One region of the Streptomyces sp. NPDC057428 genome, then DNA from elsewhere that is predicted to be linked to it. Evidence: riboswitches for the same ligand, from Rfam matches in the RefSeq annotation. Region 1 holds a riboswitch; the other holds the start of a gene.
What was found. A riboswitch is a leader RNA that binds a small molecule or an ion and turns the genes downstream of it on or off. The one in region 1 is predicted to bind glycine.
Positions count from the first base shown of each region.

Region 2: another riboswitch for glycine. It lies ahead of gcvT (glycine cleavage system aminomethyltransferase GcvT); the one in region 1 lies ahead of gcvP (aminomethyl-transferring glycine dehydrogenase).

Region 1 is NZ_JBHVCT010000011.1:9,346-18,050, forward strand. It holds gene ACFU5K_RS06695 (DNA polymerase IV) at 1-1,033, shown strand, start outside; gene ACFU5K_RS06700 (PRC-barrel domain-containing protein) at 955-1,326, opposite strand; glycine riboswitch at 1,461-1,556, shown strand; gene gcvP (aminomethyl-transferring glycine dehydrogenase) at 1,750-4,635, shown strand; gene ACFU5K_RS06710 (DUF5999 family protein) at 4,705-4,911, opposite strand; gene ACFU5K_RS06715 (hypothetical protein) at 5,199-5,795, opposite strand; gene ACFU5K_RS06720 (glutamate-cysteine ligase family protein) at 6,289-7,794, shown strand; gene ACFU5K_RS06725 (CPBP family intramembrane glutamic endopeptidase) at 7,887-8,666, shown strand; gene ACFU5K_RS06730 (PhzF family phenazine biosynthesis protein) at 8,690-8,705, opposite strand, start outside.
Region 2 is NZ_JBHVCT010000102.1:286-8,990, reverse strand. It holds gene ACFU5K_RS27505 (ABC transporter substrate-binding protein) at 1-1,558, opposite strand, end outside; gene ACFU5K_RS27500 (ABC transporter permease) at 1,603-2,595, opposite strand; gene ACFU5K_RS27495 (enhanced serine sensitivity protein SseB C-terminal domain-containing protein) at 2,951-3,799, opposite strand; gene ACFU5K_RS27490 (enhanced serine sensitivity protein SseB) at 3,956-4,726, opposite strand; gene ACFU5K_RS27485 (AAA family ATPase) at 4,920-5,609, opposite strand; glycine riboswitch at 5,794-5,891, shown strand; gene gcvT (glycine cleavage system aminomethyltransferase GcvT) at 6,058-7,185, shown strand; gene gcvH (glycine cleavage system protein GcvH) at 7,279-7,656, shown strand; gene glyA (serine hydroxymethyltransferase) at 7,676-8,705, shown strand, end outside.

The DNA.
Region 1 (8,705 bases):
ACTCAGCGGATCCGTCGGCCTGGCCGGGTCGAAGATGCTGGCCAAGATCGCCTCGGAGGAGGCGAAGCCCGACGGGCTGATGCTGATCGAGCCGGGCACCGAGCGAGAGCTCCTCGCGCCGAAGTCCGTGCGGATCCTTCCCGGTGTGGGACCTGCCACCGGTGACCATCTCCGGCGAGCCGGGATGACCGTGGTCCAGGACCTCGCGGAGGCCGGTGAGGCGGAGCTCGTGCGCCTGCTGGGCAAGGCGCACGGGGTCGCGCTCCACCGCATGGCCCGGGGCTTCGACGACCGTCCCGTCATCGCGGAGCGCGACGCGAAGTCGGTCTCGGTCGAGGACACCTTCGACGTCGACCTGCACGACCGCGTCCGGGTCAGGACCGAGGTGGAACGCCTCGCGGACCGCTGTGTGCGGCGGCTGCGCGGCGCCGGGCGGTCCGGCCGGACGGTTGTGCTCAAGGTGCGCCGCTACGACTTCTCGACGCTCACCAGGTCCGAGACCCTGCGGGGCCCCACCGACGACCCCGGGGTGGTAAGGGAGGCCGCCGCCAGGCTCCTGGAGGCCGTGGACACCACCGGCGGCGTGCGGCTGCTCGGGGTCGGAGTCACGGGGCTCGCCGACTTCACGCAGGAGGACCTGTTCGCGCAGGCGGCTGAGGCTGAGCAGGCCGGGGTGTCCGCAGCGGCCGACGCCGTCCCGGCCGAACCCGCTGCCACCGGCGAGGAGGAGGCTCTGGAGGGCGCCGTGCTGCTCTCCGCCCGCCGCTGGCCCGCCGGACACGACGTACGGCACGAGGTGCACGGGCACGGCTGGGTGCAGGGCAGCGGTGTCGGCAGGGTCACCGTGCGGTTCGAGGAACCGTGGACGGCGCCGGGAAGGGTGCGCACGTTCCGGGTCGACGACCCGGAGCTCCAGCCGGCTGATCCCCTTCCCCTCGTGCGGGATCCGGTGGACTACTCCTCGTGGCCGGCCAGCCTTCCGAAGTCCCTGTCAGGGGCGGGCGAGCCGGGCGCGGCGGAGTCCAGCCCGTAGTGGCGGTAGAGCTGCAGCTCCTGCTCGGGTGAGAGGTGGCGGCCCACCCCGAAGTCCGGCGCATCCTTGATCAGCGCCCGGTCGAAGGGGATCACCAGCGAGCCGTCGACGAGTTCGCTCGGCTCCAGCGGGACGAACGCGTCCCGGGTGAACAGGCCGGTGCGTACCGCGGCCCATTCGGGCACACCCGTCGCGTCGTCGAGATAGACCTCGTCCACGGTTCCGATCTTGGCACCTAGGCGGTCGAAGGCCTTGCGGCCGATCAGGCTGCGCGGATCGATGTCGGTCTGCACGGTGCCTCCCACTGCTCGCAACTGCGTCAGGGTGGTCGCGACTGCTCCACAGGCACTACAAAAGGCCAGATCCGGGCCGTCGGCCACTCGAGACGGGCATCGCCCGGCCCGCTGGTAGGCTGGAACACGGCTGCTGACCCCGCGCGGGAGAGTCCTTCGGAGCGATCCGGAGGCGCCGAAGGAGCAACTCCTCCCCGGAATCTCTCAGGCCCCCGTACCGCACGGACAAGGCCACTCTGGAAAGCAGGACGGAGTCCATGCGGCACCAGCCGCGGCGGGCACCGCCCTCACCGACGGTGAAAGCCGGTGTGCCGCAGGGCGTGCCGGTGAAGCTCTCAGGTCGAGATGACAGAGGGGGAGGCCGTACGGGCAGCCACGCCGTGGCGCCCCTCGCAGGTCGTGACAGACCAGGAGGCCTCCATCATGACCCCCCGTCGCACTCCGCTCTCCCAGCTGGAGCAGGGCATCCCCTTCGAGCAGCGCCACATCGGGCCCGATGCCGAGGCCCAGGCGAAGATGCTGGCCCAGGTCGGCTACGGCTCCCTCGACGAGCTGACCGCCGCCGCGGTGCCCGACGTGATCCGGAGCGCCGAGGCGCTCGACCTTCCCGCGGCGCGCACCGAGGCCGAGGTCCTGGCCGAGCTGCGGAGTCTCGCGGACCGTAACCAGGTGCTCACCCCGATGATCGGGCTCGGCTACTACGGCACGTTCACCCCGCCGGTCATCCTGCGGAACGTCATGGAGAACCCTGCCTGGTACACGGCCTACACGCCGTATCAGCCGGAGATCTCCCAGGGCCGCCTGGAAGCCCTGCTGAACTTCCAGACGATGGTCGCCGACCTGACGGGGCTCCCGACCTCGGGTGCCTCGCTCCTGGACGAGGGCACGGCCGCCGCGGAAGCGATGGCACTGGCGCGGCGCGTCGGCAAGGTGAAGGACGGCGTCTTCCTGGTCGACGCCGACACCCTGCCGCAGACCGTCGCCGTGATCGAGACCCGCGCCGAGCCGACCGGCGTCGAGGTGGTCGTCGCCGACCTCTCTGACGGTATCCCGGCCGAGATCGCCGAGCGGGGCGTGTTCGGTGTGCTCCTCCAGTACCCGGGCGCGTCCGGTGCGGTGCGCGACATCAAGCCGGTCATCGACCAGGCGCACGAGCTCGGGGCGATCGTCTCCGTCGCCGCGGACCTGCTGGCGCTGACCCTGCTCACCTCGCCCGGTGAGCTCGGCGCGGACATCGCGGTGGGCACCACGCAGCGCTTCGGAGTCCCCATGGGCTTCGGCGGACCGCACGCGGGCTTCATGGCCGTACGCGAGAAGTTCGCCCGCAGCCTCCCCGGCCGCCTCGTCGGCGTCTCCGTCGACGCTGACGGCAACAAGGCCTACCGCCTGGCCCTGCAGACGCGTGAGCAGCACATCCGCCGTGAGAAGGCCACCAGCAACATCTGCACCGCCCAGGTGCTGCTCGCGGTCATGGCCGGCATGTACGCCGTCTACCACGGTCCCGACGGCCTGCGCACGATCGCGCGGCGCACGCACCGCTTCGCCGCCATCCTGGCCGGCGGACTGCGTGCCTCAGGGATCGACGTCGTGCACGACGCGTACTTCGACACCCTCACCGTCCGCGTCCCCGGCGCGGCGGCCGACGTGGTCACCGCCGCGCGCGGGCGCGGGGTGAACCTGCGCCTCGTCGACGGCGACCACGTCTCCGTCGCCTGCGACGAGACCACCACGCGCAGCGCGATCTCCGCGGTCTGGGCGGCCTTCGGGGCGGAAGGGGACATCGAGGCGCTGGACGGCTCGACGCCCGACGCTCTCCCCGAGGACCGGCTGCGCACCGACGCCGTCCTCACCCACCCAGTCTTCCACCAGCACCGCTCCGAGACGGCGATGCTGCGCTACCTGCGCAAGCTCGCCGACCGGGACTACGCTCTGGACCGCGGCATGATCCCGCTCGGCTCCTGCACCATGAAGCTCAACGCCACCGCCGAGATGGAGTCGATCACCTGGCCCGAGTTCGGTGCGCTGCACCCGTTCGCGCCGGCCGAGCAGGCGCAGGGCTTCCTCACCCTCATCCGTGAGCTCGAGGAGCGCCTTGCCGAGGTCACCGGCTACGACGCCGTCTCGATCCAGCCGAACGCCGGCTCGCAGGGCGAGTTCGCCGGTCTCCTGGCCGTGCGCGCTTACCACCGCGCCAACGGGGACCACGGTCGTACGGTCTGCCTGATCCCGTCCTCGGCGCACGGCACCAACGCGGCGAGCGCCGTGATGGCCGGCATGAAGGTCGTCGTGGTCAAGACCGCCGACGACGGCGAGGTCGACATCGCGGACCTCCGCGACAAGATCGCGAAGCACCGCGACGAACTCGCCGTCCTCATGATCACCTACCCCTCCACGCACGGGGTCTTCGAGGAGCACGTCGCTGACATCTGCGGCGAGGTGCACGACGCCGGCGGCCAGGTCTACGTGGACGGCGCCAACCTCAACGCGCTGGTCGGTCTCGCCAAGCCCGGCCACTTCGGCGGTGACGTGTCGCACCTCAACCTGCACAAGACGTTCTGCATCCCGCACGGCGGCGGCGGCCCGGGCGTCGGCCCGGTCGGTGTGCGCGCCCACCTGGCGCCCTACCTCCCCAACCACCCGCTGCAGCCCGCCGCGGGCCCGGAGACGGGTGTCGGACCGATCTCGGCGGCCCCGTGGGGCTCGGCCGGCATCCTGCCCATCTCGTGGGCGTACGTGCGCCTCATGGGGGGCGAGGGGCTGAAGCGGGCGACGCAGGTGGCCGTACTCGCGGCCAACTACATCGCCAAGCGGCTGGAACCGCACTTCCCGATCCTGTACAACGGCCCGGCCGGCCTGGTCGCGCACGAGTGCATCGTCGACCTGCGGCCCATCTCCAAGGCGACCGGTGTCAGCATCGACGACGTGGCGAAGCGGCTGATCGACTACGGCTTCCACTCGCCGACCATGTCGTTCCCGGTGGCCGGCACGCTGATGATCGAGCCCACCGAGAGCGAGGACCTCGCGGAGCTCGACCGGTTCTGCGACACGATGATCGCCATCCGCGGCGAGATCGAGAAGGTCGCCGACGGCACCTGGACCGGCGATGACAACCCGCTGAGCAACGCCCCGCACACCGCGGCCGCGCTCGGCGGGGAGTGGACGCACGCCTACAGCCGCGAAGAGGCTGTCTTCCCGGCCGGTGTCACGCCCTCGGACAAGTACTGGCCGCCGGTGCGCCGGATCGACGGTGCGTTCGGTGACCGCAACCTGGTCTGTTCCTGCCCGCCCCTGGACGAGTACGACCAGTAGGCACTCGGACGCGCGTCGGGGCCGGTTCGGAGAGTTCTCCGGGCCGGCCCCCTGTGTTCCCGGCCGCGGTCAGGCGGCCTTCACCACCTGACCGCTCTTCAGGGGCCGGTGGGGCGCGATGATCTGGCCGTCCGGGAGCAGCTCGCCGGTGTCCTCGAAGAGCAGGACGCCGTTGCACAGCAGGCTCCAGCCCTGTTCCGGGTGGTGGGCCATGAGGCGCGCGGCCTCCCGGTCGTTGGAGTCGGCGGTCGGGCAGGGTGGCTGGTGCTGGCACATGGATGGGTTCTTTCGCTGCGTCGATTCGAGTGTCCTGCGGCTGGACGAGGTGTTCATGGCCGCCCCCGTATCAAGTCGGTCCGTTCCCAGTGTTGCCCTACGGGCGTCGATCCGCAGGGATTTCGCTGCAGCTGCTGTTCTCCTCCCATGACGCATCACCCGGCCGGACGGTTCAATCCAACTCCACTGTCCGTTCGGATGGTTCAGGGTGACCCGGCCGGACTAGTCCGGCCGGGTACACGTGTGCCCCCGCCGAACTGTTCGGCGGGGGCACGTGACGCCGAGGATCAGGCGGGCGTGCCGAGGAGACCGGGTAGCGGAGCCGGGGTGACACGCAGTGTCATGACCGGCAGCAGGTCCGCGACCCGGTGCGGACGGTGCGGCGTGATGCCGGGAGGCGCGGGAGCGAGGGGCACCAGCACGTCGTTCGGTGCGAGCGCGCCGGCGCCGGCGTCGTCCTCGGTGTCGCGGTGCAGCCACAGCGTGAGCATGTACAGCTCGGGAATCGAGAGCAGCCGCGGCTGGTAGTGCGTCGTCGCCGACTCGGCCTGCCGTACGGCGATTTCGGTGGAGACGATGTACGGGCCCTCGAAGAAGTGGGAGAAGGTCCAGCCGTCGGCGGTCAGCAAGATGTCCGCGGCGGCGACGGCGCGTTCCTTGCTCCGGATGAGGAACCGCCAGCCCGCGAGGCGGGTGAGGGGTGCTGCCTCGTGCGGCACGACCCGGTCCAGCACGTGGACGGGGAGCGGGAGTTCGGGGCTCAGTGATCCCTGGACGGACCGGAGAGCGGGCGTATGGGCCTCGCGGACGGCGGTGGGAGAACCGAGTGCCGCGAGAACGCTGCGCAGTGCGGGCGCGGGAGCCGGTGAAACATGCAGCGGCATAGTGGGTCGCCTCTCACTTCGGAGACACGGTGGTGCGTGGGCGGGTGCAGACGGCGCTGTCGGCGTGCAACGGGGCCAGAGGAAGGCCGGTGACGGGCGGACTGGCCGATGCGTCAACTCTCTGCCTCGTTCGCAGAGTTTATACGACAAATGTTCACACGATGTTTCGGCTAGCCTTCCCGCGTATTGCACGCAAGGCGGATTCGAGCCTTTGAATTGCGGAGTTCCTGTGGATTCAGTCCGGTCCGGACGTCTACCGCCAGGTATTTTCCCTCCGCGGCGGTAGGCTGAAACCCGTCGGCGTTTCCACCCGTGGTGCAACAGTGCAAACTGCATATGCCGCATGCCGACGGAATGTGCCTCCGGTCTCAGTCCTCACACTACTGGGAGTCCGCGGGCGGCGGGGGCGTTACGGATCATCTCGGCGGGGCATTATCGATCGTGATACGAGCGGCCTGTGCCGTGGGCCGCCCACTCGAGGAGGGACCCTTCGATGGGGGAGAAGATCGTGGCGGGTGCCTTCGCCCCGTCCGATCGGCAGGCGTACCGCGAGAAGCTCACCCAGTGCCTGAGCGGGCTGGAGAGGCTCCTGTCGGAGCGGAGGTTCGACCGGCCCAGGAATCTCATGGGGCTGGAGATCGAGCTGAATCTCGCGGGTTCGGACGGCATGCCGAGGATGCGGAATGCTGAGGTGCTCCAGCGCATCGCCAGCCGGGATTTCCAGACGGAACTGGGGATGTTCAATCTGGAGGTGAACATTCTTCCGCACCGGCTGAGCGGCCGGGTATTCGATCAGCTGGCCGAGGAGCTGCGCACCGGACTCGCATATGCCCATCGGAAGGCCGCCGAGGTCGACGCAGGGATCGTGATGATCGGCATCCTGCCGACACTCGGACGCGAGGACGTGGTGTCCGCGAACCTCTCGGACGTCGATCGCTACACCCTGCTCAACGATCAAATGGCGGCGGCCCGCGGCGAGGAATTCGTCCTCGATATCGAGGGCGTCGAACGACTGGTCTCCACCTCCGCTTCGATCGCCCCCGAATCAGCCTGCACATCGGTGCAGTTGCACCTGCAGGTGACACCGGACCGCTTCTCCGACGTCTGGAACGCAGCGCAGGCCGTCGCGTCCGTGCAGATCGCCCTCGGTGCCAACTCCCCGTTCCTGTTCGGCAAGGAACTGTGGCGTGAGTCGAGGCCACCGCTCTTCCAGCAGGCCACGGACGTGCGCCCGCCCGAGCTCAGGAACCAGGGGGTACGGCCTCGTACCTGGTTCGGCGAGCGCTGGATCGACTCGGCGTACGAGCTCTTCCAGGAGAATGTGCGCTACTACCCGCCCCTGCTGCCGATCTGCGACGACGAGGAGCCGCTGCGGGTCCTCGACGAGGGCGGGGTGCCGGCCCTGGGCGAACTCGTCCTGCACAACGGCACGGTCTACCGGTGGAACCGGCCGGTGTACGGAGTGGCCGACGGCGTCCCGCATCTGAGGGTCGAGAACCGGGTGCTGCCCGCGGGGCCGACCGTCACCGACGTCATCGCCAACGCCGCCTTCTACTACGGACTGGTGCGCGCGCTCGCCGACGAGCCCCGGCCCGTGTGGACCAGGCTGCCCTTCGAGGCGGCGGCGGAGAACTTCGACGCCGCCTGCCGCCACGGCATCGACGCCGAACTGCTCTGGCCCCGCCCCGGCCGCTCGGGAGGCGTGGCGAAGGTGCCCGCCGTCAAGCTCGTACGGGACGAACTCCTGCCGCTCGCGGCTGCGGGGCTGGACGCCTGGAACATCGAGCCCGCTGACCGGGACCGCTACCTGGGCGTCATCGAGGAGCGCTGCCGGCTCCGCGTGAACGGTGCCTCGTGGCAGGTCGACACCTACCACCGCGCGCTGGACGCCGGTCTCGAACGGGAGGGTGCTCTTGCGGCCATGACCCGGCGCTACGGCGAGCTGATGCAGGTCGGCGAACCGGTCCACACCTGGCCCGTCGGCTTTCCCGCCCCCTGAGCCGGCGGGCCGCCCGGTGTCCCGCCACCGCCGCGCCGTCGTGCAAGCTAGGACGCACAACCGACGGCAGGCGTACAGGTAAGGCGGGTCGCGTGACTGCAACCATTCCCCGGGAGGAGGCGTCCCCGCGGATCCTGAGGTCGGAGACCCTGCTGGTGCTGGCCCTCTCGCTCGGGGCCAGCGGCGTCTCCGCACTGATCAGCTTTGTCGGGTCGCTGACGAAGCCCGGGGGCCTCAAGGACCAGGCCGCGACGCTGAACGGGTCGTACGCCCCGGGACGCCCATGGCTCGATCTCGCGTGGCAGCTGTTCGGCATCGCGACCGCGCTGGTACCTGTCGCCCTGGTGGCCCATCTCCTCCTGCGCGAGGGGGCCGGTCTGCGGACCCTCGGACTGGACCGCACCCGGCCCCGGCAGGATCTCGGCCGGGGCACCCTGGTCGCGGCCGCCATCGGCAGCGCCGGGCTGGGGTTCTATCTGGCGGCCCGCGCCGGGGGGTTCAACCTGACGGTGGTCCCGGAGTCGCTGCCCGAGGTCTGGTGGAAGTTCCCCGTACTGGTCCTCTCCGCCGTGCAGAACTCCCTCGTCGAGGAAGTCATCGTCGTCGGCTACCTCCTGCGCAGGCTCGGGCAGCTGGGATGGACGCCGATGGCCGCCCTGGTGGCGAGCTCCGTGCTCCGCGGCTCGTACCACCTGTACCAGGGGATCGGCGGGTTCATCGGCAACGTGGTCATGGGCGTGGTCTTCGTGCTGCTCTACAGGCGCTGGGGGCGGGTCGGGCCGCTGGTCGTCGCGCACGCGCTGCTCGACATCGGGGCGTTCGTCGGATATGCGCTGCTCGCCGGCAAGGTGGGCTGGCTGCCCACCCCGTGAGGTGCGGTCCGGCTCCGTCCAAGTCAGAGCGCGGTGAGC
Region 2 (8,705 bases), on a different contig from region 1:
CGAGGAGCTCGTTGATCCCCTTGTCGTTGAGCTCCATCAGGTTCGTGCCACCGGACGGCTTGATGGCCGAGCCGTTCACGATCTGGTCGAGGAAGCCGAAGCCGGTCGGCCAGTCGGCGCCCCACGCCATCATCATCATGCCCGCGTTGTTCTTGTGGACCCAGGCCGGGACACCCGCGAAGTCGGTGAAGTACTTGTCGGCCGGGAACTGCTTGATGTCCGCCGTGACACCGATCTGCTTCAGGCTGTTCTGGAGCTGGGTGGCCGCGGTGATCTCGTCAGGGCGGTCCGAACGCGCCGTCAGCGTGGTCTTGAAGCCCTTGGGCTGACCGCACTTGGCCAGGTGTTCCTTCGCCTTGGCGACGTCGCCCTTACTGCCCTCGGACGGGTAGAGGTCGAACTTCTTGTAACCGGCGACGGTCGGGGGGATGACCGTGGTGGCCGGGTCACCCTTGACCGAGCCACCGATCGCGTCCACCATGCTCCGCTTGTCGACGACGTACTGCACGGCCTTGCGGCACTCGACGTTGTCGAACGGCTTCACGTTGACGTTCAGCGCCAGGTACTGCAAGGCGCCGGCGTACGGGTTGTCCGTCTTGGCCTTCTCGGCGGCCTTCACGAGGACCTTGGGCTGGGTCTTGGACTGCAGACCGGTGCCTCCGGCGTCAGCCGTGATCACGTCGTTGAGGAGGTGGTCGTCGACCGTGGTGGCGTTGACGTTGAGCTTGAGCTCGATCTTGTCCGGCAGCGCCTTGCGGATCGGGTCCGTCTTCGGGTCCCACTCCGGGTTGCGGACCAGCGTCGCGCCCTTGCTCTCGTCGTAGGCCGAGAACTTGTACGGACCGGAGGAGATCATCTTCTGGACGTAGCTGGCGCCCTTGTCGGCCTTCTGCGGGACCGGAGCGGTCTGCGAGAAGGCGGCGAGGTAGTCCATGTCCGCGAACGGCTTGTTCAGCTTGAAGACGATCGTGTAGTCGTCCGGGGTCTCGATGGACTTGAGGCCCTCAGGGGACTTGTCCTTGTACGGACCCTTGTACTTGTCGCCGCCTTCGAGGTACGCCTTGAAGTAGGTCGGACCGTTCGAGAGGGCCTCCGGCGCGAAGTTGGAGCGCTCGACGGCGTACTTGACGTCCTTCGAGGTGATCTCCGTGCCGTCCTCGAACTTCACGCCCTTGCGGATCGTGTAGGTCCAGGTCTTGGCGTCCGCGCTGGCCTTGCCCAGGCCGGTCGCGAGGTCGGGGACGACCTCCAGGCTCTCCTTGCCGGCGGCCGGCTTGAAGGTCACCAGGGAACGGCCGTACAGGCGGGAGAAGTTCTGCACCCAGCCGTAGTACGTGTTGCCCGGGTCCAGGGAGTCGGGACCACTGGAGTGCTCGAAGGTGACCGTCCCCCCCTTCTTGGCAGTCGGGTTGACGATCGACGTCAGACCGGCGTCGGCCTTGCCCCCGCCGCCGCCCCCCGCTCCGTCGGTGTCCTTGTCACTGCTGCTGCAGGCGGACGCGCCGAGCGCCACTGCAACGGCAACGGCTATGGCCGAAGCTGTCTTTCTGTTTCTCATGCTGAGGAAAGCCCCCTCGATCGAACGGTGCGGCATGGCCGCGATTACTTGCCACGAGGGTCGAGTGCGTCGCGCAGCCCGTCCCCCAGCAGATTGAAGGCCAGCACGGTGATGAAGATCGCCATGCCGGGGATGACCATGAACATCGGGTCGACCTCGTAGAGGTCGACCGCCTGGGTGAGCATTCCGCCCCAGGAGGCCTGCGGCGGCGCGATACCGACGCCGAGGAAGCTGAGGGATGCCTCGAAGAGGATGTTCGTGGGGATCAGGAGCGTCGCGTAGACCAGGATCGGCGCGATCAGGTTCGGCAGCAGTTCCCGGAAGAGGATGAAGGGACCGCGGGCGCCGAGCGACTTCGCGGCCTCGACGAACTCCCGCTCGCGGAGCGACAAGGTCTGGGCGCGGACGATGCGGCCGATGTAGGGCCAGCTGAAGAAGCCGATGACGAAGATCAGAACCGCGATCCGCAGCGTGAGCCCCTGCAGCCCGAACGCCTCTCCCTGCAGGGAGGCCGAGATGGAGATCGCGAAGAGCAGCAGCGGGAACGCCAGGAAGGTGTCCATCAGCCGGCTGATGAAGCTGTCCACCCAGCCGCCGTAGAAGCCCGCGACGACGCCCATGACAACACCGATCACGACCGAGAGCAGCGTGGAACCGACGGCGACCACCAGCGAGACCCAGGAGCCCTCGAGGATGCGCGCCAGGATGTCGCGGCCCGTCTGCGGCTCGACCCCGAACGGGTGGTCCAAGCTGATGCCGCCGAAGTCCCCCTTGGGCGCCAGCAGTACGGGGTCGACCAGGCTCTGGTTGAAGGCGTCGGGATCGAGCCCGAGGAGCGCCTGGAGCGGCTTGGACAGCAGGGCGGTGAGGATCAGCAGCACGACAACGACGCCACCGGCCATAGCGGCCTTGTCCCGCTTGAAGCGGGTCCAGGCGATCCGGCCGAGCGAACGGCCCTCGATCTGCTTGCGCGGGGCGCCTTCCAGCACCGCTTCGGGCTGCACATCCGCCCTGGTGGTCTCGATAGGTGCCGTCATTGCGGTGGAGACCCCTCTCGGCCGACGGTGGCCGGCCCATGACCGCCGCTGTAGCGGCTCGTACAAAACGTGACACACGTGATCGCACACCCCCGAACTGGCCCTGTTTGAAGGAGGGATGCGCGGGGCAGGGAACACCTGCTGTGTGGAGTCTGAAGTCACTTGGCGATCACCCGCCAGACCTGACGGGGAATGTTTGCTCAAACGTGATGCTGTCCAGAGGCTTCCGTTATCCGGACAGCTGTGCCTCGTGAGCGGACCTCTCGGCCCCTAATCCGCCATAGCGGACATGCCGCGCAAGCGCGTTGATGTGGTGGCCAATTGGCCTTCGGCCGTGTCGGCGGCCGACGCCCCGTCAGTACGCCCGGGAGGCCGGGCCGGGGGCCGGCGGGTAGCCGTAACCCGTGGCGGGTGCGGGGGCGTGGGCCTCGCGGTCGTAGAACGGGCGGGAGTTGGCACGGAGCCACATCGCGACCGGGTCGTACTCGTCGGACATCGAGACCGTGGAGACGGGCAGGCCGTCGGGCACCACACCGATCGACTGCTGCATCATCGCGCGCACCGCGTCGACGGACGGCCGGCCGGTGTCGTAGAGGTCGAGCCCGATCGCGAGGTACGGGACGCCGAGCGCGGGCTGCACCCAGGCGCGCCTCAGCGCACGGACCGCGGGGGTGCGATGGGCGTTCTGCGACAGCAGGGCGTAGAACTGCGGGATCTCGATGGCTGGTTCGGACAGCCGCAACGGGCCCGCGGGCATGCGGTCGAGGCCGGTCGCGATACGCCGCAGGTCCAGCCAGGGGATGCCGACGCCGCCACCCGGGGCGTGCGGGTTGAGCCAGATGCCCCAGCGGTCAGGGAAGAGAGAACGGGCGATGTCACGGCCGGTCGTGACCTCGTGGGCCCTGTTCCAGCCGCTCGCGGCGAGCTCCTGGGCCGAGGTCACGCAGGGGGCGTAACCGAGGCCCTCGACGGCCATGTTGCCGTACTGCGCGTAGGGGGAGCCCGCCGTGCCGTGCCAGAGCAGCATCCAGACCTGTCCCCCGGCCAGGGACCTCAGCAGTTCCTCGTACATGTCGAGGCGCCCGGGGGTCACTTGGCGCAGCATGTGCTCGACGTCTCCCCGAGCTCTCTGCTTCGCTTGAGCGGGGGGACCCCCGTGAGCAGGGGATACCCCATCGGCCGCCCCCGTGCCTGACGCACTCACCCTGGGTCCCGCCCCTCTTCGATCCGCTGTTCCGCCGCCCGCGTGCTCCGCGGTGCCGTAACGCCGCTTCCGAGCGCACCGGCCCGGCCATCAAACCAGCTTATGCGCCGCCCCTGACACCGTCCTGACGCCACGTGGCGGAGCGCCACTCCGCACTCAGTACGCCTCGCGCACGTAGAACGGGCGGACCTTGTCCAGCATCCAGTCGCCCACCGGGTCCTGCGCCACGTCGAGCAGGACGAGATTGACCGGCCAGGGCACCTGGACGCGGCCGAGGGCTCGGCCGAGCGCGTCCATCGGGGCGCTCTGCCCGGCGGCGTCGAGGGCGGCGGACTCGACGCCGACGAACAGGACGGGGCTGTCGCCCTCGATGCTGGCCAGGGCCCGGCGGGCGGTGCTCACCACGCCCGTCGCCTGGAACTCGGCGGACACCGCGGCCAGGAAGTCGACCGGGTCCTCCTTCCAGTCCGGCTGGAACAGCCGCACCCGGCCTCCGCTCGCGGAACCGTCCAGCGCGGTGCGGCCGGTCCGGCAGAGCTCCGCGACGGCGGGCGGCGGCAGGGGCAGGCCGACGACGCCCCCGGGGTTCACCGCGATACCGACCTGCGGGGGCAGTCCGCGGGCGAACTCGCGTGCGGGCGCCACCGTGAAGGAGAGGTGCGTTCCGACGCACTGGAGGAACTGCGCCTCGGAGCTGAACACGGGGACGTAGGCGGCGCCGCCGATGTCGACGGTCGGCAGGTCCAGATCGGCGCTGCCGGGCCCGCCGCCGTTCGGTAGGGGCACCCAGACGTGGCTGCGGCCGAGCACCTCGACCAGCCGGCCGCCTGCTCCGGGTATGCCGATGGAGGCGCCGAGCACTTCTTCGAGCTCGTTGGCCGGCCATCCGTTCGACTGATGGGGCGCGGCCTGGGCCGGAATGTCCACGGTGTCTGTGTCCCTTTCTCGCCATGCTGTGCGGCAGAAACCTTAGACCGGGTCGAGCCCCGGATACACGGCCGCGGACGGGAGGGGCACCCGGACCCGACACGGTGTCCAGATTCCGGACAACCAGCCGGTCCGCCGCGAACTGTGCGTATGCGAACGGTGACGCCCAGCCGCCCGAGCCGCACTCGGGCGGCTACTCCCGCGGAAGCCGCGCCTCCGGGAAGGTGATCCGGCCGACGGCCCCTGCGGACTCCCGGTCGAGCAGCACCGCCGAAGCGCACCCCGGCGGCAGCAGTCCGCTCTCGGTGTCGCGTAGCAGCCGCCTCACCGCGCGCCGGTGCCGGGCGAAGGCGTAACCGGAGACCCCGCGCCCGCGCTCCCGCTGCCCTTGCCTCGCCACCCCGGGGGCGACGTCGAGCAGCACGAGGTGGAGTTCGCGGCCCCGGCGCCGGGCCTCACGCGCCAGCCAGCGGCGCACCCATGCCTGCGTACCGCAGTCGTGCACGACCGCGGACGCCCCGGAGCGAAGGGTGCGCCACAGCCCGGCGTAGTGCGCCGCGCGCACCAGGGGGCGGTAGAGCGCGTACGGGAATAATCCGGGCAGAGCCGCCGCCCAGCGGTCCCTGGTGTCCTGGGAGTCGATCGCGTGCTCCCCGACCGCACGCCGGATCAGGGTCGACTTGCCGCTGCCGGGCAGCCCCGAGACCACCACCACGTCGCCGGCGGCGAAGTCCAGACTGCGTGGCCCCTGCCCCTCCGCACCCCGCAGGTCACGCACCACCGGCGCGGGCCCGCCCATCACCTCCCCGGCCGGGACACCCGGCTGCCGGGGCATCACCTCGTGCGTGACCCCCGTGGTCGTCGCGTAGCGCTGCAACCTCATCGCCGTCCCCCTGCCGATTCACCCACTGACCTGCACAAGAAGTGTAAAGAAAAGGTAATGCGGCACAACCGGTCCGGACGTTACGTGTCGCGGTCGGCCGGCTTCGGGCACCCGCACGGACCTGGACGCCCCACTCTCTCCCAATGCGTGCGATGATGACCCCGCCAATTGCATACCGGCCGTTTGAATCCGCGCGGGAGAGTCCCGGTCACCGTGTGCGCCGGGCGCCGAAGGAGCAAGTTCCTCCCTTGAATCTCTCAGGCCCCGTACCGCGTGGATGAGGCAGATCTGAAAAGCGGGCCGCTACGCGGCTCCACCCAAGGTGCAAGCCGAACCCGAAGGACATCACCCTTCAGGACCCTTTCAGGGGGTCTCGGCGAACCTCTCAGGTTCCGATGACAGATGGGGAGGGATCAACCCTCTGTCGTCATGCCCTGGAGCCATGTCCATGAGCACTGCCCCGAGCGCCGCCCCCCGCCTCACCGCCCTCGACGCCCTGCACCGGTCGCTGGGCGCCACCATGACCGACTTCGCGGGCTGGGACATGCCGCTGCGGTACGCCAGCGAGCGCGACGAGCACAACGCCGTACGCACCCGGGCGGGTCTGTTCGACCTGTCGCACATGGGCGAGATCACCGTCACCGGCCCGCAGGCCTCCGCCTTCCTTGCCTACGCGCTGGTCGGTAACATCGCCACCGTCGGGGTGGGCCGGGCCCGCTACACCATGATCGTCGCGGCGGACGGCGGGATCCTTGACGACCTGATCGTCTACCGCCTGGCGGACACCGAGTTCATGGTCGTCGCCAACGCCGGCAACGCCCAGCTGGTCCTGGACACACTCACCGAGCGCGCGGCGGGCTTCGAGACCGAGGTGCGGGACGACCGCGAGGCCTACGCGCTGCTCGCCGTACAGGGGCCCGACTCACCCGCCGTACTGAAGTCGGTCACGGACGCCGACCTGGACGGACTGAAGTACTACGCGGGCCTGCCGGGCACGGTCGCGGGCGTCCCCGCACTCATCGCCCGTACCGGCTACACGGGCGAGGACGGCTTCGAGCTCTTCGTCGCCCCCGAGCACGCCGAGCAGCTGTGGACGGCCCTCACCGAGGCCGGCGCGCCCTACGGCCTGATCCCCTGCGGGCTCTCCTGCCGCGACACGCTCCGCCTGGAAGCGGGCATGCCGCTGTACGGACACGAGCTCACCACGGCGCTGACCCCCTTCGACGCCGGCCTCGGCCGGGTGGTGAAGTTCGAGAAGGAGGGCGACTTCGTCGGCCGTGAGGCGCTGTCCGCCGCGGCCGAGCGCGCGGAGGCCGCCCCGCCCCGCAAGCTCGTGGGCCTGATCGCCGAGGGCCGCCGGGTGCCCCGCGCGGGCTTCTCCGTCATGGCAGGCGGGAAGGTCGTCGGCGAGGTCACCTCCGGTGCCCCGTCGCCCACCCTGGGCAAGCCGATCGCCATGGCCTACGTGGACGCGGCGTACGCCGAACCCGGCACCGAGGGTGTCGGCGTCGACATCCGGGGCACGCACGAGCCCTACGAGGTCGTGGCGCTGCCGTTCTACAAGCGCCGCAAGTGACACGGGCGCGGCGCGTCCACGTGACGCAGTCGTGTCTCACACCGTAAGACCACTGTTCATCAGCACTCCCCCGCGTACAGGAGAATTCAGGTCATGAGCAACCCCCAGCAGCTTCGGTTCAGCAAGGAGCACGAGTGGCTGTCGGCCCTCGAGGACGGCGTGGCCACGGTCGGGATCACCGAGTACGCGGCCAACGCGCTCGGTGACGTCGTCTACGCCCAGCTCCCGGAGGTCGGTGACACGGTGACCGCGGGCGAGACCTGCGGTGAGCTGGAGTCGACCAAGTCGGTCAGCGACCTGTACTCGCCGGTTACCGGCGAGGTGACCGCGGCCAACCAGGACGTCGTGGACGACCCGTCGCTGGTGAACTCCGCCCCCTTCGAGGGCGGCTGGCTGTTCAAGGTGCGCGTCGCGGAGGAGCCGAAGGACCTTCTCTCCGCCGACGAGTACACCGCGTTCTCCGGCAACTGAGACCCCAAGGGACCCACTGATGTCGCTTCTCAACTCCTCCCTGCACGAGCTGGACCCGGACGTCGCCGCCGCCGTCGACGCCGAGCTCCACCGTCAGCAGTCCACCCTCGAGATGATCGCCTCGGAGAACTTCGCTCCGGTGGCCGTCATGGAGGCGCAGGGCTCGGTCCTCACGAACAAGTACGCCGAGGGCTACCCCGGCCGCCGCTACTACGGTGGCTGCGAGCACGTCGACGTGGTCGAGCAGATCGCGATCGACCGCATCAAGGCGCTCTTCGGCGCCGAGGCCGCGAACGTCCAGCCGCACTCGGGTGCGCAGGCCAATGCCGCCGCGATGTTCGCGCTGCTGAAGCCGGGCGACACGATCATGGGTCTCAACCTGGCCCACGGCGGTCACCTGACCCACGGCATGAAGATCAACTTCTCCGGCAAGCTCTATAACGTGGTCCCCTACCACGTCGACGACACCGGAGTCGTGGACATGGCTGAGGTCGAGCGTCTCGCCAAGGAGTCGAAGCCGAAGCTCATCGTGGCCGGCTGGTCCGCCTACCCCCGCCAGCTGGACTTCGCCGCCTTCCGCCGCATCGCGGACGAGGTCGGCGCGTACCTGATGGTCGACATGGCGCACTTCGCGGGCCTCGTGGCCGCGGGTCTGCACCCCAACCCGGTGCCGCACGCCCACGTCGTGACGACGACCACGCACAAGACCCTCGGCGGTCCGCGCGGTGGCGTCATCCTGTCGACGCAGGAGCTCGCCAAGAAGATCAACTCGGCGGTCTTCCCCGGTCAGCAGGGTGGTCCGCTGGAACACGTGATCGCGGCCAAGGCCGTCTCGTTCAAGGTCGCGGCGACCGAGGAGTTCAAGGAGCGCCAGCAGCGCACCCTGGACGGCGCCCGTATCCTGGCCGAGCGCCTGGTCCAGCCGGACGTCACCGAGGTGGGCGTCTCCGTGCTCTCCGGCGGCACGGACGTCCACCTGGTCCTGGTCGACCTGCGCAACTCCGAGCTGGACGGTCAGCAGGCCGAGGACCGGCTCCACGAGCTGGGCA